Regions from separate parts of the uncultured Thermus sp. genome, predicted to be linked through region 2. Evidence: riboswitches for the same ligand, from Rfam matches in the RefSeq annotation. Region 2 holds a riboswitch; the other holds the start of a gene.

Region 1 (8,812 bases), on a different contig from region 2:
AGAGGGCCATGAGCCTGGAAGAGGCGGAGAGGGCCCTCTTGGCGGGTCGGGAAGCAGCCCGTCTGGCCATCGCCCAAGGGGCCACGGTGCTGGCGGCAGGGGATATGGGCATTGGGAACACCACCGCGGCGGCTGCCCTGACGGCGGCCCTTTTGGACCTCCCTTCCGATGCCGTGGTGGGGCGGGGTACAGGGATAGGGGAGGAGGGCCTGAGGCGGAAGCGGGAGGCGGTGGCCAAGGCCCTATCCCGCCTACGCCCGGGGATGAAGCCTTTGGCCGTGGCGGCAGAAGTGGGGGGCTTGGAGCTTGTGGCCATTGCTGGGGTCTACTTGGAAGGCTACCGGCAGGGCCTGCCCTTGGTGCTGGATGGCTTTCCCGTTTCCGCTGGGGCCCTTTTGGCCTACCGGCTGGAGCCCAGGCTTAAGGACTACCTGTTTGCGGGCCATAGGAGCCGGGAGCCCGGGCACCGGTACATCCTCGAGGCCCTGGGCCTAAGGCCCCTCCTGGACCTGGACCTGGCCCTGGGGGAGGGGACGGGGGCGGTTTTGGCCATGCCCCTTTTACGGGCGGCAGCCCGCATCCTGCACATGGCCACCTTTGCGGAGGCGGGGGTTTCCCACCGCGCCTAGGCCCATGCTCCGCGCCCTGCGCCTGGCCCTGGGCCTGCTCACCGTGTATCCCCTGGCCCCCCAGGGGACCCGTCCGGAGGATTTTCGGCGAAGCACCCTGTTCTTCCCCCTCGCGGGCTATGCCCTCGGGCTTCCCCTATCGCTCTTGGCCCTTCTCCCTCTTCCCGAGGGGCTCTTGGCGGCCTTGCTGCTGGCCTCGCTTTTGGGCCTCACGGGGTTTTTGCACCTGGACGGGCTTCTGGACTCCGCCGATGCCCTTTTGGCCTCGAGGTCCAAGGAGGAAAGGCTTCGCATCCTCAAGGACCCCCACCTGGGTCCCTTCGCCTTCGGGGTGGGGGGGCTTTACCTCCTCCTCCTTTGGCAGGCCTTGGCCCTGGTGCCCGAACCCCTTTTCCTCCTTCTTTTCCCCGGCTTCGCCCGCTTCGCCATCCTGCCCTTCCTGAACCGGTATCCCCTCTTGCGCCCGGGGATGGCCAGCCTCATCCGTGGGGGGCCGGTCTTTGGGGCCTTCCTCCTGGCCCTTCCCTTCCCCATCCTCTACCCCTGGCCGGCCCTTTTGGCCTTGGGCAGCGCTTATGGGGTGGCCCGTTTCGCGGTGGCCCGCCTGGGGGGGTTGAACGGGGATATCCTCGGGGCCATGATCGCCCTCTCGGAGCTTGGGGGCTTGTTAGGCTATGCCCTATGGAAAGCCCTCGGCGGATGAAGCCGTACGCCAAGCCCGAGGGGGAGCGGCGGGGCCTCCTCTTGGTCTACACCGGGGACGGCAAGGGCAAGAGCACCGCCGCCTTCGGCCTGGCCCTAAGGGCCCATGGCCGGGGCTTGAGGGTAAGGATTTTCCAGTTCCTCAAGCACCAAGGGGCCCGCTTTGGCGAGCACCGGGCCTTGGCCCAGCTGGGCATCCCCGTGGAGGGGCTGGGGGATGGGTTCACCTGGAAAAGCCGGGACCTGGAGGCTTCGGCCCGGTTGGCCCAGGGGGGTTGGGAGCGGGCCAAGGAGGCCATCCTCTCGGGGGAGTGGGACCTGGTGGTCTTGGACGAGGCCACCTATCCCTTGCGGTACGGATGGGTTTCTCTGGAGGAGTTCCTTGCGGTGGTGCAGAAACGGCCTGGGCATGTCCATGTGGTGGTTACCGGCCGGGGTGCTCCCGAGGCCCTTATGGCCTTGGCGGATACGGTGACCGAGATGCGCAAGGTTAAGCACGCCTTTGACCAGGGGGTTCCGGCCCAGCGGGGCATAGAGCATTAAAGGGGGTTGGGGCGCTATGCTGGTGTCCATGACGGACAAGAGCCTCGCCCGGTTTTACGCCTTGGCCCAGGAGTTCTGGTCCCAGCTTCCTCCGCAGGCCCGCTTCCGCCCCCTCGAGGACGCCAAGGTTTTCACCCGCCACCAGGAACTCATGAAGGGCTGGGTGGAGCCCTTGGTGCAGGGTTTTTACGACACCCTTTTTGCCCACCCTGCCACCCGGGCCGTCTTTCGGGAAGGGGAGCGCCCGCAACGGGAGAAGACCCTAAGGGACTGGTACCTGCGCACGGTAGCCGGCCCCTTCAACGGCCAGTACTTTGCTTGGCAAACCCTGGTGGGCCTGGTGCACGTGCGCCGGGGGGTGACCAACGCCATGATGGCCGCCATGTGGAACTGGGTGGTGGAGACCGTTTCCCGCCTGGCCCGGGAGAAGCTTCCCCCAGAGGAGGCCCAAGGGGTGGCCGACGCTTGGCGGCGGCTGGGGTTTACCGTGATGGCCCTTATCTCGGAGAGCTACCTCCACGCCTACCTGGAAGCCTTAGCCCAAGCCGAGGGGGTGGAGGTGGGGCAGTTTCTGGATAGAGCCCAACAGGAAGCCGCCCGGATGCTGGCCCGGCTCTCCCCAGGGTAGGCCATGGTGCCTATCCCCCGCCTGGTCCTGGCTGCCCCCCACTCGGGGGCGGGGAAGACCACCGTGGCCCTGGCCCTGATCCGGGCCTTGCGGGAGAGGGGCCTAAAGGTCCAAGCCTTCAAGGTGGGGCCGGATTACGTGGACCCTAGCCACCTCGAGGCGGCCTCGGGCCGCAGGGTGTATAACCTGGATGGCTTCTTCCTGGATGGGGAAGGCCTCCTCTCCCTCTTCCAACACGGGGCCAGGGGAAGGGACCTGGCCCTGGTGGAAGGGGTGATGGGCCTTTTTGACGGGAAGGATTCCTTGGGAAAAGAGGGTTCCACCGCCCAAGTGGCCAAGCTCCTTCGGGCCCCCGTGGTCCTGGTGGTGGACGCCTCCGCCATGGCGGGTTCCATCGCCCCCTTGGCCGAGGGTTTTCGCCGCTTTGACCCGGGGGTATGGGTGGCGGGGGTCTTCGCCAACCGGGTGGCCTCGGCAACCCACGCCGCCCTACTCCAAGAAGCCCTCTCCCACGTGGGCCTTCCCCTTTTGGGCTGGCTTCCCCAGGACCCGGCCCTGGGGATTCCTGAGCGCCACCTGGGCCTGGTGCTGGCGGGGGAGGTGCAGCCCCCTCTTGGGGCCTTGGCCCGGGCCCTCCACCTGGACCTTACCGCCCTCCTTCACCTGGCCGCGGAGGCCGGGCCGTTGCCCCAAGCCCCCCCTTTCCTGCCCGAAAGCCGCCCTCCCCAGGTGGCGGTGGCCTACGCCTGGGACCGGGCCTTCCGCTTCTACTACCCCGAGGGCTTGGAGCTTTTGCAGGCCCTGGGGGCGGAGCTCATTCCCTTTAGCCCCCTTCAGGACCCCGCCTTGCCCAAGGCCCAGGCCCTCCTCCTAGGAGGTGGCTGCCCGGAGCACTTTGCCCAGGGGCTTTCGCAAAACCAACCCCTGCTGGAAGCCATCCGGGGGTTCCCCGGCCCCATCGTGGCGGAGTGCGGCGGGTACATGTACCTCTCCCAGGGCCTTTGGGTGGGGGAGGGCTTCTTCCCCATGGTGGGCCTGGTGCCCGGTGTGGCCCGCATGGCCGAGCACCCGGTCCTGGGTTACCGGGAGGTGGAAGCCTTAAGGGATAACCCGGTGGCCCCAAAGGCCCAGGCCTTCAAGGGGCACGAGTTCCACTATGCCCGCATGCCACCCTCCAGAAGCCCCGCCTGGCGGCGGGTGGGAGGCCAGGAGGTGGAGGGCTACACGGATGGCCGCATCCTGGGAAGCTTTGTCCACCTCTATCTCCCTGCCAGGCCGCAAGGGGCCCGGAGGTTTCTTGCTTGGGCAAAGGAGGGCCCCGGTTCCCCTCGAGGTTCCTGAAGGGGGTTGGATATCTCTGCCGAAGGCGGTTTCTGGCTCTGGATTCTCCCTTGGGGCTTGCTGGGCGTCTTGGGGTGTGTAACCCGCACCCCATTCTTGGCCCCAGGCATGCTAAACTAGAGGGGCAGGCTAGGGGTGCCCCAAGCGAGGGGCTGAGAGCTGGGTCCTTCCCAGCAACCCTTAGAACCTGATCCGGGTAATGCCGGCGGAGGGAAGCCTATGCGGAAGAAATCCCACCACAACCCATGGCCTCTCCCTTTGGCAGCGTGGGCCTGGGCTCCTCGCCTCGCGCATGGACCCGGGCTAGGCGCTCCGAAGGGGAGGTGAAAGCTTGCTGGGAAGGCTCTATCTGGTGGTGACCCCTAGGCCCGGCTGGTCCTTTGCGGAAACCTTGGACCGCACGGAGAGGGCCTTGGCAGGGGGGGTGGAGGTTTTACAGCTTAGGGCCAAGGACTGGGAGGCCAGGCCCACCCTGGACCTGGGGGAGAGGATGCTCTCCCTGGCCCGGCGGTACGGGGTTCCCTTCTTCCTCAACGACCGGCCGGACCTGGCGGCCCTCCTGGGAGCCCACGGGGTGCACCTGGGGCAAGGGGATCTCACGCCCCAGGAGGCCCGCCGCTTTTTCCCCGGCATGGTGGGCCGGTCCACCCACGCCCCCGAGCAGGCCCTAAAGGCCCTCGAGGAAGGCGTGGACTACCTTTCCATAGGCCCGGTGTGGGAAACCCCCACCAAGCCGGGCAGGCCGGCGGTCGGCCTAGGCTACGTGCGCTGGGCCCAGGAACACCTAAGGGAGAAGCCTTGGTACGCCATTGGTGGGATAACGCCAAAGAACCTGGAAGCGGTCCTCGAGGCGGGCGCCAGGCGGGTGGTGGTGGTGCGGGCCATCCTGGACGCCCCGGACCCGGAGAGGGCCGCCCGCTTCTTTCGGGAGAAGCTCTATGGTGTGGCTTAATGGCGAGGCCAAGCCTTTGGAGGGGAAGACGCTTAAAGAGGTCTTGGAGGAGCTAGGCGTGGAGCTATCCCGGGTGGCGGTTCTCCTCAACGAGGAGGCCTACCCGGGGCGGGAGCTTCCCCACCGCGTCCTGAGGGAAGGGGATGTGGTGGAGGTGGTCACCCTCATGCAAGGAGGCTAGATGGACACCTGGAAGGTAGGGGATACCGAGCTTAAAAGCCGCCTCATCCTGGGCTCGGGCAAGTTCAAGGACTTTGAGGTGATGCGGGAGGCCATACGGGCTGCGGGGGCCGAGGTGGTCACCGTGGCCATCCGCCGGGTGGAGGCGGGGATGCCCGGGCACGTGGGGCTTTTGGAGGCCTTGGAGGGGGTTAGGCTTCTGCCCAACACCGCCGGGGCCAAGACCGCCGAGGAGGCCTTGAGGATCGCCCGGCTGGGCCGGGCCCTCACGGGGGAAAGGTGGGTGAAGCTGGAGGTGATCCCTGACCCCACCTACCTCCTCCCCGATCCCGTGGAAACCCTAAGGGCGGCGGAAAGGCTTTTGGAAGAGGGCTTCGTGGTGCTCCCCTACATGGGTCCCGACCTGGTCCTGGCCAAGAGGCTGGCAGGGATGGGCACGGCCACGGTGATGCCCTTGGCGGCCCCCATCGGCTCCGGCTGGGGGGTGAAGACCCGAGCCCTTTTGGAGCTTTTCGCCCGGGAGAAGGCCTCCTTGCCCCCGGTGGTGGTGGATGCGGGGCTTGGCCTGCCCTCCCAGGCGGCGGAGGTGATGGAAATGGGCCTGGATGGGGTACTGGTCAACACCGCCATTGCCGAGGCGGAAGACCCCGTGGCCATGGCCGAGGCCTTCCGCTTGGCGGTGGAGGCGGGGAGGAAGGCGTACCTGGCGGGGCCCATGCGCCCCAGGGAGGGGGCGAGCCCCTCGAGTCCCCCGCAGGGCATCCCCTTAGGAGGGCCGAAGGCGTGAGGGCGGAGGCCATCGTGGTGGGGGCCGGCATCATCGGGGCCCTAGCCGCCTATGAGCTTCGGAAGCGGGGCCTTTCCGTCCTCCTCCTGGATGCCGGCAAGGAAGGGGCCGCCACCTTGGCCAGCGCGGGCATGCTGGCCCCCTACCCCGAGGGGCTTTCCGCGGAGGTGCTTCAGGCCGCCCTCTTGGGCCTGGAGTACTACCCCGTCCTCCTGGAGGACCTTAGGGGTGGGGGCTTAGAGGTGGAGGCGGGCTTCTCCGGTACCCAGGTGGTGGCCCTCACCCAGGGCGAGGAGGAGGCCTGGGAGGCCAGGGAACCCCTGTCCTACCCGGTGCGGGGTGGAAGAAAGGTGCGCACCTTCCCCGGGGGATACGTGCATCCCAGAAGGCTACGGGAGGCCTTGCTGGAGGCCCTGGCCTCCATGGACACCCCTCTTTTGCAGGCGGAGGTGGAAAGGGTGGAGCCGGGGCGGGTCCAGGGGCGGGGCAGGGAAGGGGCGTTTTCCGCCCAGGCCAGGCGCATCCTCCTGGCGGTGGGGGCCTGGGCCGGGCGGTTTGGCCTTAGGGTGCGCCCCCTAAAGGGGGAGGCCCTGGTCCTGGTGGGGCCTCCTGAGGCCCAGCCCTCCCAGCCCCTTTTTGCCGGGGAGGGTTATCTCCTCCCCCGGGAGGGCGGGGTATACGTGGGGGCCACCAGCCGGGAAGGCTGGGCCCCTGGGGTGGACCTCTTGGGGCTCAGGTGGCTTGCCGACTACGCCCACGAGCGCTTTCCCCAGCTGGAAGGGGCGCGCTTCAGGGAGGTCCTTTGGGGCTACCGGCCCGCGGGGGAGCTCTTCGTGGGCCAGGTGGCGGAGGGCGTATGGGCGGCGGTGGGCCACGGGAGGAACGGGGTCCTCCTGGCCCCTTGGACGACCAAAAGGATTCTGGAACTCATGGGGGTAGAACCATGACCCAGCTGGAAGCGGCGAGAAAAGGCATCGTCACCGAGGAGATGGCCTACGTGGCCGAAAAGGAGGGGGTTTCCCCGGAAGTGGTGCGGGAAGGGGTGGCGGCGGGACGGATCGTAATCCCCCGGAACCCCAACCACCGCACCCTTAAGGACTTCAAGGGGATCGGGGAGGGGCTTAGCGTGAAGGTGAACGCCAACCTGGGCACCTCCTACGATTACGTGAACCTGGAGGAGGAGGTGGCGAAGGCCCAGGTGGCCATCCGCTATGGGGCGGATACCCTCATGGACCTCTCCACCGGAGGGGACCTAAGGGCCATAAGGGAGCGGATCCTCGAGGTGGCCACGGTCCCCTTGGGTACCGTGCCCATCTACGAGGCGGAGTTCCGCGCCGCCAGGAGGAAAAGTTTCTTTGACATGTCCGCGGACGAACTCTTCCAGGTGATTGAGGAGCACGGGAAGCAAGGGGTGGACTACATCACCGTGCACGTGGGGGTGACCCTGAAGAACCTGGAGGTCTACCGCCACACAGAGCGCACCACGGGGATCGTGAGCCGGGGCGGGGGGCTCCTGGCCGCCTGGATGCTGAAGCGGGGGGAGGAGAACCCCCTCTACGCCCGCTTTGACGACCTCTTGGACATCGCCCGCACCTACGATATGACCCTTTCCTTGGGGGATGGCCTCAGGCCCGGTTCCCTGGCGGACAGCACCGACCGGGCCCAGATGGCCGAGCTCCTCACCATTGGGGAGCTGGTGGAAAGGGCCCGCCGGGCGGGGGTGCAGGCCATGGTGGAGGGCCCGGGGCACATCCCCCTAAACGAGGTGGCCACCAACGTGCAGATCCAGAAGAAGCTCACGGGCCACGCCCCCTTCTACATCCTGGGCATGCTCCCTGTGGACACCGCCGCCGGCTTTGACCACATCGCCGGGGCCATCGGCGGGGCCTTGGCGGGCTGGATGGGGGCGGATATGCTCTGCTACCTCACGCCGGCGGAGCACCTGGGCCTCCCCACCCCGGAGCACGTGAAGGAGGGGGTGATCGCCTTCAAGATCGCCGCCCATGCCGCCGACGTGGCCCGGGGGAACCCTCGGGCTTTGGCGCGGAACCGCCTCATGTCCGAGGCCCGCTACCGCCTGGACTGGGAAGGCCAGTTCGCCCTCTGCCTCTATCCCGAGGAAGCCCGGAGGCTCAAGGAGGAGCGGGGCTCCAAGACCAAGGCCTGCAGCATGTGCGGCCCCTTCTGCCCCATGAACCTGGTGGAGGCGGTCCTTAGGGGGCGGGCCCGCCTGGAACTGCCCGTGGGTTAGGGGTGGGGTGTGCGGGTAGCCCTAACCATAGCTGGCTCGGACTCCGGGGGCGGGGCCGGGGTGCAGGCGGACCTTAAGACCTTCTTCCGCTTCGGCGTCTATGGCACCAGCGCCCTCACCCTGGTCACCGCCCAGAACACCCTGGGGGTACAAAGGGTGGAACTCCTGCCCCCCGAGCTGGTATACCAGCAGATCCAGAGCGTGGCCGAGGACTTTCCCATCCACGCCGCCAAGACGGGGGCTTTGGGGAGCGCCGCCATCGTGGTGGCTGTGGCCCAAGGGGTGGAGCGCTATGGGATCCACCCCTTGGTGGTGGACCCGGTGATGGTGGCCAAAGGGGGGGACCCCCTGCTTGCCCCCGAAGCGGTTCGGGCCCTTAAGGAGAGGCTTTTCCCCCTGGCCACCCTCATCACCCCCAACCGCCTCGAGGCGGAAGCCCTCCTGCAAAGGCCCATCCCTACCCTAAGGGAGGCGGAGGAGGCGGCCATGGCCCTTCTCGCCCTTGGCCCCAAGGCCGTGCTTCTCAAGGGGGGCCATTTTGCAGGGGCGGAGGCCGTGGACCTCCTGGCCACGCCAAGGGGCATCCTGGCCTTCCGTGCCCCCCGTATCCCGACCCGAAACACCCACGGCACGGGGTGCACCCTCTCGGCCGCCATCGCTGCCCTCCTCGCCCTGGGAAAGCCCTTGGAAGAGGCGGTCGCCGGGGCCAAGGCTTACCTCACCCGGGCCCTGGAGACCGCCCCCGGCCTGGGGCGGGGGCACGGTCCCCTGAACCACTTGGCCTAGCTCAAAGGGCCGT
Region 2 (13,421 bases):
TCTCTTTTCCCCCCTGGCTGGGGCCTTGGTGGACCGTTACCCCAGGAAGTGGGTCATGCTGACAGCTGACCTGGGAAGTGCCTTGGCCACGGGGTTCTTGCTCCTGATGTTCCTTCTGGGCCAGTTGCAAATCTGGCACCTGTACCTGGTTTCCGCCTTCAGCGGGGCCCTGGGAAGCCTTCACTGGCCGGCCCTTTCCGCAGCCCTAAGCACCCTGCTGGAGAAAAAGGACTACGCCCGCGCCAGCGGGATGATGAGCTTGGCGGAGTCCTTAGCTGGCGTGGGAGCCCCGGTGCTGGCGGCAGCCCTCCTTAACCCCCTAGGCCTTGGGGGCATCTTCGCCTTAGACCTCCTAGGAGCCAGCGCTGCTATCCTCACCCTTCTCCTGGTGCCCATACCCCATCCCCAGGTTTCCGCAAAACCCACAGCCTCCCTCCTGGAGGAGGCCCTGTTCGGCTTTCGCTTCATCCTGTCCAGACCCCCTCTTTTTGCCCTCCAGCTCATGTTCTTTGGCATCAACTTCCTCACCACCTTGGCCGTGACCGTCCTGCCCGCCATGGTGCTGGCCAAGACCGACCTCTCGGAGGCAGTTCTGGCCTTGGTGCGGTCGGCCTCCGGGCTTGGTGGGGTGGCGGGTGGGCTTCTCCTTTCCCTTTGGGGTGGACCAAGAAAGCGGGTGCACGGGGTCCTTTTGGGAATGGCCTTCTCCAGTCTGGCCTTGGCCCTTATGGGGGTGGCAGAAGGCCCCCGGGCATGGGCAGCGTTGGCCTTCATGGAGAGCCTTTTCCTCCCGCTACTAAATGGCTCCAACCAGGCCATCTGGCAAAGCAAGGTGCCCCTCGAGGTCCAGGGCAAGGTCTTCGCCGCCAGGCGCATGATCGCCTGGTTTGCCAATCCTTTGGCCATGCTTCTTTCCGGCCCCCTGGCCGACTGGATTTTCGCCCCGCGGTACGGCCAGGGGGAGGGCATCGCCCTTATGCTTCTTCTTTTCGGTAGCCTGGGAGTTGTATGGGGCCTTTCCGGATACCTTATCCCGCACGTGCGGGAAGCGGAGACCCTTCTCCCCGACGCCAAGCCGGACTAAACTGGCCTCCATGGACACCCTGGAAGCCTTAAGGCGCCTCTTCCCCGGGAAGGTGGACACCTCCCTCTCCGAGCGCCGCCGGCACGGGCGGGACGAGGGGTACCCCGAGGAGGGGGAGGTCCTGGCGGTGGTCTATCCGGAGAGCGTGGCCGACGTACAAGAGGCCCTGCGCTTCGCCCGGGAAAGGGGCCTGGCGGTGATCCCCTTTGGCGCCGGGACCAGCCTCGAGGGCCACCTCTACCCCTTGAGGGAAACCCTCAGCCTGGACTTTAGCCGCATGAACCGCATCCTGGAGGTACGCCCCCAGGACTTCCTTTGCGTGGTGGAGCCTGGCCTCACCCGCAGGGCCCTCAACGAGGCCCTAAAGGGCACGGGGCTTTTCTTTCCCGTGGACCCCGGGGCCGACGCCACCTTGGGCGGCATGGCCGCCACCAACGCCAGCGGCACCACCACGGTGCGCTACGGGGGGATGCGGGCCAACGTCCTGGCCCTCCAGGTGGTCCTGGCAGGCGGGGAGGTTTTGGAGCTGGGCCGGGGGGTGCGTAAGACCAGCGCGGGCTACGACCTAAAGGACCTCTTCATCGGCTCGGAGGGCACCTTGGGGATTATCACCCGCCTTACCCTTAGGCTCCACCCCCTGCCGGAGCACGTCCACGCCCTAAGGGTCTTCTTCCCCGGGGTGGAGGAGGCCGCCTTGGCCAGCTACCGGGTGATGGCCAGCGGGCTTCCCGTGGCCCGGCTGGAGCTATTGGACGAGCTGGCCCTAAGGGCGCTAAACCGCTACCTGCAAGCGGACTTTCCCGAGAAGCCGGCTCTCTTTTTGGAGTTCCACTCCTCCACCAAGGAGGCCCTGGAGGCGGAAAGCGCCCTGGCCTTGGAGATCATGCGGGAGGAGGGGGCCCTCGAGGTGGAGGCCGCCAAGACGGAAGAGGAGCGCCGGCGCCAGTGGGAGGCCCGCCACCAGGCCTACTGGGCCCTGGTGCACCTCTATCCTGACCACCGCTTCGTCATCACCGATGTGGCCGTGCCCCTCTCCCACCTACCGGAAATGGTGCGCTACGCCCAGGGGCTTCTAGGGGAAATGGGCCTTACGGGCAACATCCTGGGCCACGTGGGGGACGGGAACTTCCACACCCTGGTGCCCGTTCTCCCCCCGGACTACCCCAAGGCGGAAGCCTACGCCGAGGCCTTGGTGCGAAGGGCCTTGGCGCTTGGCGGCACCTGCACCGCCGAGCACGGGGTGGGGCTAAGGAAGAAAAAGTACCTCCCCCTGGAACACGGCCCCGCCTTGGATTGGATGCGAAAACTAAAGGCCCTCCTGGACCCCGAGGGGCTTCTGAACCCGGGCAAGGTGCTTGACATAAGCTCTTCCCCTGGCTATAGTTAAGGATGGCGACGCGGGGTGGAGCAGCCTGGTAGCTCGTCGGGCTCATAACCCGAAGGTCGCGGGTTCAAATCCCGCCCCCGCAACCAAAAGAGAGCCCGAACCCTAAGGGGTTCGGGCTTTTCCCTTACCCTGGGGGCATGGACTGGGAGATCCAACAAGACCCCGAGCGCCTGGTCAAGACCTTCCGCTTTGCCAACTTCCAGGAGGCCCTGGACTTTGTAAAGCGGGTGGGGGAGCTGGCGGAGGCCAAAGGCCACCACCCCCGGCTTACCCTGGAGTGGGGGCGGGTGACGGTGGAGTGGTGGACCCATAGCGCCGGGGGCCTCACGGAAAAGGACCGGGAGATGGCCCGCCTCACCGACCTCCTGGGGTAGCCTAGGAAGGGTATGGAGGCGCGTACCCTAGAGCTGGTCTTCCCCGAGCACACCAACCCCTTAGGGGCTGCGTTCGGCGGCTTCGTGCTGGGCCTCATGGACAAGGTGGGCTCCTACGCCGCCGCCAGGAGAGCCAGAAAACCCGTGGTGACCGTGGCGGTGAGCAGCGTGGAGTTCAAGGTGCCCATCCGCACCGGGGACCTCCTGGAGGTGGTGGCCAAGGTGGTGCGGGTGGGGCGCACCTCCTTAACGGTGGAGGTGGAGGTGTACAAGGAGCACTTCGGCCAGGAGGATGGCCGGGTGCTGGCCACCAAGGGGGAGCTCACCTACGTGGCGGTGAACGAAAAGGGCCAGCCCGTGCCTGTGGACTAGACATGCCCGAGCTACCCGAGGTGGAAACCACCAGGAGAAAGCTTCTTCCCTTCTTCCTGGGGAAGCGGCTTTTCCGGATAGAGCACCAAGACCCCCTTCGCTACCGGAACACGGAGCGGGCCCTTGGCCAGCGGGTGGAGGACCTCCGCCGCCGGGGCAAGTTCCTCCTCTTTGCCCTCACGGAGGGGTGGGAGATGGTGGTGCACCTGGGTATGACCGGGGGCTTCCGCCTGGAAAAGACCCCCCACACCCGGGTGGCCTTCCGCCTCGAGGACCAGGAGATCTTCTTCCACGACCCCCGGCGCTTTGGCCGCATCTGGGTGGTGGAGCGGGGAGACTACCGGGAAATCCCCCTTCTCCCCCGCCTGGGCCCCGAGCCCCTTTCGGAGGAGTTCCAGTTCTTGGGCTTCTGGGAAGGGTTAAGGAAAAGCCGCAAACCCCTAAAGGCCCTCCTCCTGGACCAGCGCCTGGCCGCTGGGGTAGGCAACATCTACGCCGATGAGGCCCTCTTCCGGGCCCGCCTCTCCCCCCTTCGCCGGGGAGAGGCGCTGGGGGAGGAGGAAGCCTTAAGGCTTTTCCTGGCCCTCAAGGAGGTGCTGGCCCAGGCGGTGGCCTTAGGAGGAAGCACCCTTTCCGACCGCACCTACCAGGGGCCCGATGGCCTTCCGGGGAGGTTCCAGAAGGAGCACGCCGTCTACGGGCGAAGGGGCCTTCCCTGCCCCGCCTGCGGCACTCCCATCGCCAAGAGGACCGTGGCGGGAAGGGGCACCCACTACTGCCCGCAGTGCCAGGGGGCATAGCCCCTCTCGGTTCCGGTCCCCGGAAGGACCCCTCTGGGAACCCCAGCCAAGGTGGGGTGGCATCAACCCACCCGCCCCCTGCCCCGGTCCAGAAGGTAGAAGACAAGCCCCGAAAGCAAGGCCAGAAGGCCGGCTATGGCCAAGGCCTCGCGGAAAGGAGCCTCCCCAGGCCGGCCCAGGCGCTCGTAGATGGCCAGGGTCAGGGTGGTCCACTCCGGCCGCCAGAGCACCAGGCTGGCCCCAAACTCCCCCAGGATGGCCGCCAAGGCCAGGGCAAGCCCGGATTGCAAGGCGGGAAGGACCAAGGGGATCTCCACCCGGAAAAAGGCCCTCAAGGGCGTGGCCCCCAGGACCCGGGCCGCCTCGAGGAGGCTTGGGGAAAGACTGCGCAAGGCCGGTAGGAGGGCCCGGGCCAGGAGGGGGTAGGCCAGAAGGGCATAGGCGGCCAGCAGGAGGAGCAGGGAGCCCCGAAGATGGGGGTAGGCGAGAAGGTAGCCCAGGCCCACCGCCACCGGGCTCACCATAAGGGGAAAGAGGCCCAAAAGGTCCATGAGGGGGCTCCTCCGGGCCGCCGCCGCGTAGGCCACCCCCAGGGGTAAGGCCAAAAGGAGGGCCAGAAAGGTGAAACGGAGGCTATTCCCCAAGGCTAGGGAAAGGGGGGTGAAGTCCTCCGAGGCCCAGGCGGAGGCCAAGGCCCCGAGGTCCAGGCGCAGAAGAAGCCCCCACAAGGGGGCAAAGAGGAGCAGAAAGAAGGCCCCTAGGCCCACGGCGTAGGCCCAAGGGGGAGCGGGAAGGAGGCCTCCGGGTGGCAGGGGGTAGGGCTTGAGGCGCAGGTAGAGGGCCACAGCCAAGGCCAGGGTGAGGATCTCCAGGAGCATCAGGGCGCTGGCCTCGGGAAAGGCCAGGCGGTAGGCCAAGAGGGTATAGACCTCCACCTCGAGGGTGGCGTACCGGGGCCCGCCCAGGAGAAGGGGCACCCCAAAGGCGGAAAAGGCGTAGATGAACACCAAAAGTCCCGCCGAGCCCCAAGCGGGAAGGATCAGGGGAAACCCCACCCGCAAAAACGCCCTCCAGGGCGTGGCCCCCAGAACCCGGGCCGCCTGCAAGGGACCCTCCAGGTTCAGGGCCACCGGCAGGAGAATCCTGAGGGCCAGGCCCAGGTTGTAGAACACGGCCGCCAGGAAGAGGAGGGTTTTGCTGCCATAGAGGTCCATCCCCAAAAGCCCCCTAGGCCCCAGGAGGGCCAAAAACCCCAGGGCCACCACCGGGGTGGGGAGGACAAAGGGCAAGGTGGAAAGGGCCAGGAAAACCCCCCTCAATGGGAAGCGGCGGCGGAAGAAAAAGGCCAGGGGTAGGGCCAGCATCAGGGTCAGGAGGGCGGAAAGAACCCCGTACTCCAGGCTCCAAAGGTACCGCTCCCAGTAGTAGGGGTTGGTCAGGGCTCGGCTAAACCCCTCCCCCACCCCCAGGGCCAGGATGCGCCCTAAGGGGTAGAAAAGGGCCAGGCCCAGGAAGAGGAAGACCAATAGACCCCCGTGGGCCATGGCCCCCTACCCCTTGGGCGGGTTAGCGCCGGGAACGGCGCACCGCCTCGGGGCTTTGCCCCTGGAGGACCACCTTGGTCCACTCCTCAATCCAGCGCTCCCGGTTTTCCGCCATGGCCTTAGGGTCCAGGCGCACGCTCCCCACGGGCTCTGGGGCAAAGCGGAAGACCTCGGGGAGCTTGGCATCGCGGCGGGCCGGGTACATCCACATCTCCGTGGGAAGGTTCTCCTGCACCGGCTTGGAAAGGAACCAGTCCACCACCTTCCTGGCCCCTTCCAGGTTCTTGGTCCCCTTCAGGATCCCCACGAACTCCACCTGGAAGAAGGCCAGCTCCGGGAAAAGGTTCCCCGTGGGGGGCTCTTGGTACTTGCCCTCGGAGTAGTAGACCTCGGCGGCGGGGCTGGTGGTGTAGGAAACCACCAGGGGCCTATCCCCCTTGTAGAGGGTGAAGTGGGTGTAGTAGGCCTCGCTCCAGCCCTTGGCCACCCGCACCCCCCCATCCCGAAGCCGGGCCCAGAAGTCCAGGTAACCCTCCTCGCCGAAACGGGCCACCGTGGCCATGAGGAAGGCCAGGCCCGGGGAGCTGGTGGCGGGGTTTTGCACCACCAAAAGCCTGGCGTACTCGGGCCGGGCGAGGTCGGCGGGGACCTTGGGCAAGGGCCGGTCCTTGAAGTAGGCCCGGTGGTAGTTCAGGCTCACCCAGCCGTAGTCCACGGGCAGGGCACGAAACGTGGGGTCCAGAAGCAAGGTGGCCTTCAGGTTGCGGATCTCCGGGCTGCGATAGGGAAGCAGGAGGTCCGCCTCGAGGGCCCGGGATAAAAAGGTGTTGTCAAAGCCGTAGATCACGTCGGCGATGGGGGCCCCCTTGGTGAGGATGGCCCGGTTTAGGGTCTCCCCGGCATCCCCACCCTTGAGGAAGCGGAGCTTCAGGCCCGTCTCCCGCTCAAACTGGGCGATGAGCCCCTTGTCCAGGGAAAAGCTGCTGTGGGTGAGGACGGTGATCTCCTGGGCGAAGCCGAAGGCCAAAAGGACCAGCAAAGACCAAAACCTTAACATATAACCCCTCCTTGTCACCGGGAGGGGCCTTGGTCACCTTCCCTACGCCGGCATTACCCGGTTCAGGTTCCAAGGGTATTTCTCAGCCCCATAGGAGGAGCACCCCCGGTGACGCCTAGAGTTTACCACCCTCCCCGGCCAAAGAAGGGCCACCCCGGCCCCTTTCACACCCTCCAGGGAACCAGCAGGCCCTCGAGGCTCTCCCGAAAGACCTCGCCAAAGGCCTCCGGCTGGTCGATCCAGGGGTAGTGCCCGGCCTCCGGGACCACGCGGATGGGAGCCCGAAGGCGCTCCGCCACCTCCTCGGCGTAGGGGTAGCTGGTGCCGTCCTTCTCCCCCACCACCACCGCCACCGGCCTGCGGCTTGGGGCAAGGTAGGGGGTGTAGTCCAGCCGCCAAAGGCCGTTATGCCAAAAGGCCAAGGCCGGGGTGTCCGGCCCCAGTATCCCCGAGCCTTCCGCCACCCACTCGTACTCCAGGCGGCCATGGGGCGTGGGGAACATGAGGCGGTCAAAGAGCGCCTTGGGCTCCGCCTTCTGCAAAGCGGCCCTCAGGTTTTCCTCCGGATCCCCCAAAGGCTCCAGGCCCGCCGCCTCCGCCAGCCGGGCGGAAAGCCAGGGAAAGCTCACCCATGGGGCCAGCAGGAGGGCCCCATCCACCTCTGGGTAGCGGCGGAGGAGCTCCAGGGCCACCAGGGCCCCGAAGCCGTGGGCCAGAAGGTGAAACCGCTCAATCCCTAGGGCCTCGGCCAGGGCTAAGGTGTCCTCCACCAGGGCATCCACGGTGAAAAGCCTCGGGTCTTGGGGAAGCTCCAGGCTCCGGCCCGAACCCCGCTGGTCAAAGTAGATGACCCGGAAATCCTCCAGGTACTCCTGAAGCCCTTCCCTAAGGGCATAGGCGTTGCCCCCAGGCCCGCCGTGAAGGACGATGAGGGCGGGAGCGTGCTCCTCCCCCACGTCCTCCACGTAGAGCTCCGCTTCCCCTACGGGGATGTAGCCGATTTCTTCCCGCATCCCCTATAGACTACCCCATCCTGCAGGGTAAAGGCCCAAACCTTAACCCCGGGAAGGGCCTGGGCCTTTCCCAAGGCCTCCTCCCCGGCGCCGAACACCTCCAGAAGCCACACCCCTTCCCCCGCAAGAAGCCAAAAGGGATGGGGAAGCTCCCGGGCTAGGGCCAGAAGGGCCTCCTTGTCCTTCCCCTCCACGAAGAGCACCCTCATCCCTTCCCCCAAAGGCGGTGGTAGAAGAGGATCTCGGCGCTCTCCTCCAGGGTGGTGAGGAGGCTATAGGCCTCTAAAAGGGCCTCCTCCGGTTTCTCCTTGAGCCCGATGGCGAAGGCCCCATGCCCCCTTAGGAGGCAGGCCCGCCTGTCCTTAAGGGCCTCGGCCACGGCTAAGGCGGCCTCGAGGGTAGCGCTCACGGTTTTGGGGGCCAGCACCGGGACCTCCTTCAGGTAGTACTGGCCCTCGAGGTCCAGGGGCACCAGGGAGTCCAGGTGCAGGGAAAGGGCCACCGCCACCCGGGGGTGGGCATGGACGATGGCCCGGGCCGGCGTCCGCAGGTAAACCTCCCGGTGGATGACGCTTTCCACGCTGGCCCCTGGCGGGAAAGGACCCTCCAGGGGCACCTCCACCAGGTCCTCCGGGGTAAGCCTCCCCTTCTGCACCCCGCTTTTCGTTATGAGAAAGCCCTCCTTGGTGCGCACGGAAAAGTTGCCCGCGGTGGCGGAAATGAGCCTATGGTGGAAAAGGTCCTCCCCCACCTGGCGAAAGACCCCATAAAGCCGGGCCAACATGGTCCCATTATGGCGCACTCCCGGCGCAAGCAGGGTCAGCGGGTAATGCCCGGCCTCCGCCAACACCCTGGAAAAAGGCCTGGGGGGAAGCCATGGAACCCGGCCGGCAAAAGAAGCCCCCAACCCGGCCCAGCCGGGTTGGGGCATGGAATAGCCTTAGGCCTGCTTTCCGGGCTGCTCCCGGCGGGCAGGGCGGCGCACCGCGGGTTCCTTGGCCTCCACTGCCTCTTTGCGGGCCTCCTCAATGGCCTTGAGGGTCTTCTTGTCCACCACCTGGGTGAAGCGGACGAAGTCGCTTCCCGTGCCGGCGGGGATCAGGCGGCCCAGGATGACGTTTTCCTTGAGGCCGATGAGCTCGTCCTTCTTGCCGGCGATGGCCGCCTCGGTGAGCACGTGGGTGGTGTTCTGGAAGCTGGCGGCGGAAAGCCAGCTCCTGGTGGAAAGGGCACTCTTGGTAACCCCCATGAGGAGGGGCTTCCAGGCCACGGGGGTTTTGCCCTCGGCGATGAGCCGTTCGTTCAGGGCCTCCACGTCCCACTTCTCCAGGACTTGGCCCTCCAGAAGCCGGCTATCCCCGGGGTCGGTGACCTCCACGTACTTGAGCATCTGCCGCACCACGATCTCAATGTGCTTGTCGTGGAGCTTCACCCCCTGGGCCCGGTAGACCTTCTGGATCTCGTCCACCAGGTAGCGCTCCACCGCCTCGGGGCCCTTGGCCTCCAGAAGCTGGTGGGGGTCCACGGCCCCGCGGGTCAGGGGCTGGCCGGCTTCCACGTAGTCCCCGTCCTTCACCAGCAAGCGGGCATCCTTGGGGAGCTTGTACTCCTTGGAAAAGCCTTCGGACTCCACGAAGACCGAAAGCTTCTCCTCGGTTTCCTCAATGCGCACCACCCCGTCGATCTCGGAGATCACCGCCTTGGCCTTGGGCCTGCGGGCCTCAAAGAGCTCGATGACCCGGGGCAGACCCTGGGTGATATCCGTGCCCACCGCCACGCCACCCGTGTGGAAGGTGCGCATGGTGAGCTGGGTGCCGGGCTCGCCGATGGACTCCGCCGCCACCACCCCCACCGCCTCGCCGATGGACACGGGCCGGGCCATGGAAAGGTCGTAGCCGTAGCACTTCTGGCACACCCCGTAGCGGGTCTGGCAGGTGAGGGGGCTCCGCACCGGCACCTCCTGGATCTCCCCGGCCTCCGCCGCCTTGATGAGGAGGGCCACGTCCTCGAGGGTCAGGTACCGCCCTTCCTCCAGCCGCTGGCCCAGAACCTCTACCTCCCGGGCCAAAACCCGGCCATAAAGCCCAGACTCGATGTCGGAGCGCTTCCTCAGGCGCAAGGTCCGGGTTACCTCGTCGGGCTGGAAAAGGGGTACCGAAATGAAGTTGGTGGTGCCGCAGTCCGCCTCCCGCACCACGATCTCGTGGGCCACGTCCACCAGCTTCCGGGTGAGGTACCCGGAGTCCGCGGTCCTGAGGGCGGTGTCGGCCCCACCCTTGCGGGCCCCGTGGCTGGAGATGAAGTACTCCAACACGGTGAGGCCCTCCCGGAAGGAGGAGCGCACCGGCACCTCAAAGGTCTCCCCCGAGGGCTTTTGCATGAGGCCGCGCATGCCGCAAAGCTGGCGGATCTGCTGGGGGTTACCCCGGGCCCCGGACTGGGCCATCACGTAGAGGGGGTTGAAGGGGTAGTTCTCCTCAAAGTTCTTGAAGACCGCCTGGGTGACCTTTTCCGTGGTCTCGGTCCAGAGCTGGATCACCTGGTCGTAGCGCTCCCGGTCGGTGAGGAAGCCCATCTCGTAGGCCTGCTCGATCTGCCGGAGCTTCCTATCCGCCTCCTCCAAGAACTTCTGCTTCTCGGGAGGGATCACGGCATCGTCAATGCCGATGGTGATCCCGCTGGTGGTGGAAAGGGTGAAGCCGTAGTACTTGAGGGCATCCAGGAGCCGGGCGGTCTTCTCAATGCCCAAGCGCAGGAAGGACTGGTAGACCAGGTCCTTAAGGGAGTTCTTCTCCTGGGGCACGTCCATCTGCAAAAGCTCCTGGGCCACCTTCTCGTCCCCCACCGCCTCGCCCACAATGCGGGCAAAGAGCACCCGGCCCGGGCTGGTCTCCAGCCGCTTGCCCAGGTAGCGCACCGTGACCACGTCCTGGAGGTCCAAAAGGCCGTGGGCCACCGCCAAAAGGGCCTCGTCGGGGCTGGCGAAGACGAACTTGATGCGGCCCACGCTGGTCTCCCTACCCCCCACCTTGATGGGGGCGTTCAAGGCCACCTCCCCCCGCTCGTAGGCGGCCAGGGCCTCCTCCACCGTGGCGAACTCCCGGCCCGCCCCCTTCTTCTCCCGGCGCACCTGGGTGATGTAGTAAAGCCCCAGGATGATGTCCCGGCTGGGCTTGGCCAAGGGTTCCCCGGAGGCCGGGGAGAGGAGGTTGTGGGCCGAGAGCATCTGGATGCGGGCCTCCGCCTGGGCGAAGGAGGAGAGGGGCACGTGCACCGCCATCTGGTCCCCGTCAAAGTCGGCGTTAAAGGCCTCGCAGACCAGGGGGTGGAGCTGGATGGACTGCCCCTCCACCAAGACCGGCTGGAAGGCCTGGATGCCCAGGCGGTGCAGGGTGGGGGCCCGGTTCAGGAGGACCACCTTGCCGTGGATCACCTCCTCCAGGGCATCCCACACCTCGTCCTTGATGTCCCGCTGCCTTTCCAGCATCCGGCGGGCCGCCTTGACGTTGGGGGCGATGCCCTTTTCCTCCATCTTCTTGAGGAGGAAGGGCTTGAAGAGCTCCAGGGCCATGCGCTTGGGCAGGCCGCACTGGTGGAGCTTGAGCTGGGGCCCCACCACGATCACGCTTCGCCCCGAGTAGTCCACCCGCTTGCCCAAGAGGTTCTGGCGGAAGCGGCCCTGCTTGCCGGAGAGGATGTCGGTGAGGCTACGCAAGGGGCGTTCGGAGCCCGGGTTGGTGACGGGAGAACCGCGGCGGCCGTTGTCAATGACCGCATCCACCGCCTCCTGGAGCATGCGCTTCTCGTTGCGGATGATGATCTCCGGAGCCCCCTGGGCCAGGAGCTTCTTCAGGCGGTTGTTGCGGTTGATGAGGCGGCGGTAGAGGTCGTTGAGGTCGCTGGTGGCGAAGCGCCCCCCGTCCACCTGCACCATGGGCCGGAGGTCGGGAGGTAGCACGGGGACCGCCTCCAGAACCATCCACTCCGGGCGGTTGCCGGAGTCCAGGAAGGCCCGCACCACCTCGAGGCGCTTCCGGGCCTTGGCCCGCCGGGCCCGGGAGGGGTGCTTCATCTCCTCCAGGAGCTCGGCCTCCAGCTTCTCCAGGTCCAGCTCCTTCAGAAGGGCCTGGATGGCCTCGGCCCCCATGCGGGCGTCAATGTCGTAGGACTCCACCACCCGCACCACGTTCCGCACCAGGTCCACCTCCACCCGGCCGTAGATCTCGCTCTTGACCTTGCCCCCATCCGCCAGGACGTCCCCCGGGGCCACCCGGTCCCCGGTGGTCACCTCCACGTCGTCCTCAAAGGGGTAGAGGCGGGCCTTCATCACCACGATGCTGGCGGGCTCGTGCAGGTGGACCACCCCCTCGGCCTCGGCGATCACCTCCTCCTCGGGGTCAATGGCCGCCACCACCTTCTCCCCCGCCTGGACGTGGGCCCCCTCGGGCACCACCACGTTCATGTGGGGGGCCACCGCATAGTCCTTGGGCTCCGTCCACTCCAGGAAGAAGGTGAGGTAGACGGTATCCCCTTCCTCCTCCGCCTCCACCTCCTTGGCGGCCATGTGCCGGGGCATGCGCAAAAGCCCCCGCCCCTCCGCCAGGGGCTGGCCCTTTTCCACCACCTCCCCGTGGACCACTAAGGGGGTAAGCCCCACGGGGAGGAAGTAGCGGACCACGGGCTCATCCTCCTTAAGCAGGGTGAGGAGGTGGCCCTCTTCCAGCTCCTTCAGCTCCACCACCCCCTCCTCCTCCGCCCGGAAGCGGTAGGGCTCGGGCAGCTCGGCCAGGACCTCCCCTGGCCTATAGGCCTCCTTCTCCACCCAAGCGCTTAGGGGAAGGCGGAGGCCCGCCCGCTCCTTGCGCAGGTACTCTATGCGCACCCGCCGGGGGAAGCGGTACAGGGCCACCCCGTCCATGCGGCTCACCACCCCGGGGAACAGCTCCTGCCCCTTCACCACCTCCTCCCCGTCCTTGACCAGGGCGTCCACCCCTTGGGGCAAGGGGTAGGTTTCCTGCTTACCGTAGCGGAGTTCCCGGTACTCCTCGTCCGTGAGAAGCTGCCGCTTCTGCACCGGCACCCCATCCAGCACCGCCCCCTTGGGGTCCAAGACGATGTACTTGCTGAAGTAGAGGACCTGCTCCAGCTCGGTGGCGGAGAGGTCCAGAAGGGTCCCGATCTTGGAGGGCACGTCCTTCACGAACCAGATGTGGGCCGCCGGGGTGGCCAGCTCAATGTGCCCCATGCGGTAGCGGCGCACGATGCTCTTGGTGACCTCCACCCCACAGCGCTCGCACACCTTGCCCTCAAAGCGCTGGCGCTTGTACTTGCCGCAGCCGCACTCGTAGTCCTTGGTGGGGCCGAAGATGCGCTCGTCAAAGAGCCCATCCTTTTCAGGCTTCAGGGAGCGGTAGTTGATGGTTTCGGGCTTCTCCACCTCCCCGTAGCTCCAGGAGCGGATCTTTTCCGGAGAGGCCAGGGCGATGCGGACCTTGCGAACTTCCTTTTTCATTCTTCCTCCGCTAAGAGCCATCCCGCTTCTTCCGTGCGGTTTACCGCTTGGACGCCAAGCCCTCAAAGATGTCCACGGGGTTATCCCGCTCATCCAGGGTCTGCACGTCCAGGGCCAAGGCCTGAAGCTCCTTTACCAGAACCCGGAAGGACTCGGGCACGCTGGGCTCGGGCACGTCCTCCCCCTTGATGATGGCCTCGTAGGCGGCGTTACGACCCTCGATGTCGTCGGACTTTAGGGTGAGCATCTCCTGCAGGGTGTGGGCGGCCCCGTAGGCC

The links. A riboswitch is a leader RNA that binds a small molecule or an ion and turns the genes downstream of it on or off. The one in region 2 is predicted to bind thiamine pyrophosphate.
Region 1: another riboswitch for thiamine pyrophosphate. It lies ahead of thiE (thiamine phosphate synthase); the one in region 2 lies ahead of Q0693_RS00125 (thiamine ABC transporter substrate-binding protein).

Annotation. Positions count from the first base shown of each region.
Region 1 is NZ_CALLUR010000100.1:464-9,275, forward strand. Features, by position in the region: gene cobT (nicotinate-nucleotide--dimethylbenzimidazole phosphoribosyltransferase) at 1-629, shown strand, start outside; gene Q0693_RS05635 (adenosylcobinamide-GDP ribazoletransferase) at 634-1,332, shown strand; gene cobO (cob(I)yrinic acid a,c-diamide adenosyltransferase) at 1,311-1,874, shown strand; gene Q0693_RS05645 (protoglobin domain-containing protein) at 1,903-2,502, shown strand; gene Q0693_RS05650 (cobyrinate a,c-diamide synthase) at 2,506-3,843, shown strand; TPP riboswitch at 3,965-4,074, shown strand; gene thiE (thiamine phosphate synthase) at 4,175-4,795, shown strand; gene thiS (sulfur carrier protein ThiS) at 4,782-4,976, shown strand; gene Q0693_RS05665 (thiazole synthase) at 4,977-5,762, shown strand; gene Q0693_RS05670 (FAD-dependent oxidoreductase) at 5,759-6,709, shown strand; gene thiC (phosphomethylpyrimidine synthase ThiC) at 6,706-8,013, shown strand; gene thiD (bifunctional hydroxymethylpyrimidine kinase/phosphomethylpyrimidine kinase) at 8,023-8,799, shown strand; partial or broken gene Q0693_RS05685 (SDR family oxidoreductase) at 8,801-8,812, opposite strand, start outside.
Region 2 is NZ_CALLUR010000003.1:1,233-14,653, forward strand. Features, by position in the region: gene Q0693_RS00090 (MFS transporter) at 1-1,084, shown strand, start outside; gene Q0693_RS00095 (FAD-binding oxidoreductase) at 1,095-2,471, shown strand; tRNA gene Q0693_RS00100 (tRNA-Met) at 2,481-2,557, shown strand; gene Q0693_RS00105 (4a-hydroxytetrahydrobiopterin dehydratase) at 2,609-2,845, shown strand; gene Q0693_RS00110 (acyl-CoA thioesterase) at 2,858-3,217, shown strand; gene mutM (DNA-formamidopyrimidine glycosylase) at 3,220-4,017, shown strand; gene Q0693_RS00120 (ABC transporter permease subunit) at 4,080-5,561, opposite strand; gene Q0693_RS00125 (thiamine ABC transporter substrate-binding protein) at 5,584-6,618, opposite strand; TPP riboswitch at 6,640-6,735, opposite strand; gene Q0693_RS00130 (alpha/beta hydrolase) at 6,783-7,631, opposite strand; gene Q0693_RS00135 (hypothetical protein) at 7,601-7,840, opposite strand; gene Q0693_RS00140 (fuculose-1-phosphate aldolase) at 7,837-8,415, opposite strand; gene rpoC (DNA-directed RNA polymerase subunit beta') at 8,572-13,143, opposite strand; gene Q0693_RS00150 (DNA-directed RNA polymerase subunit beta) at 13,184-13,421, opposite strand, start outside.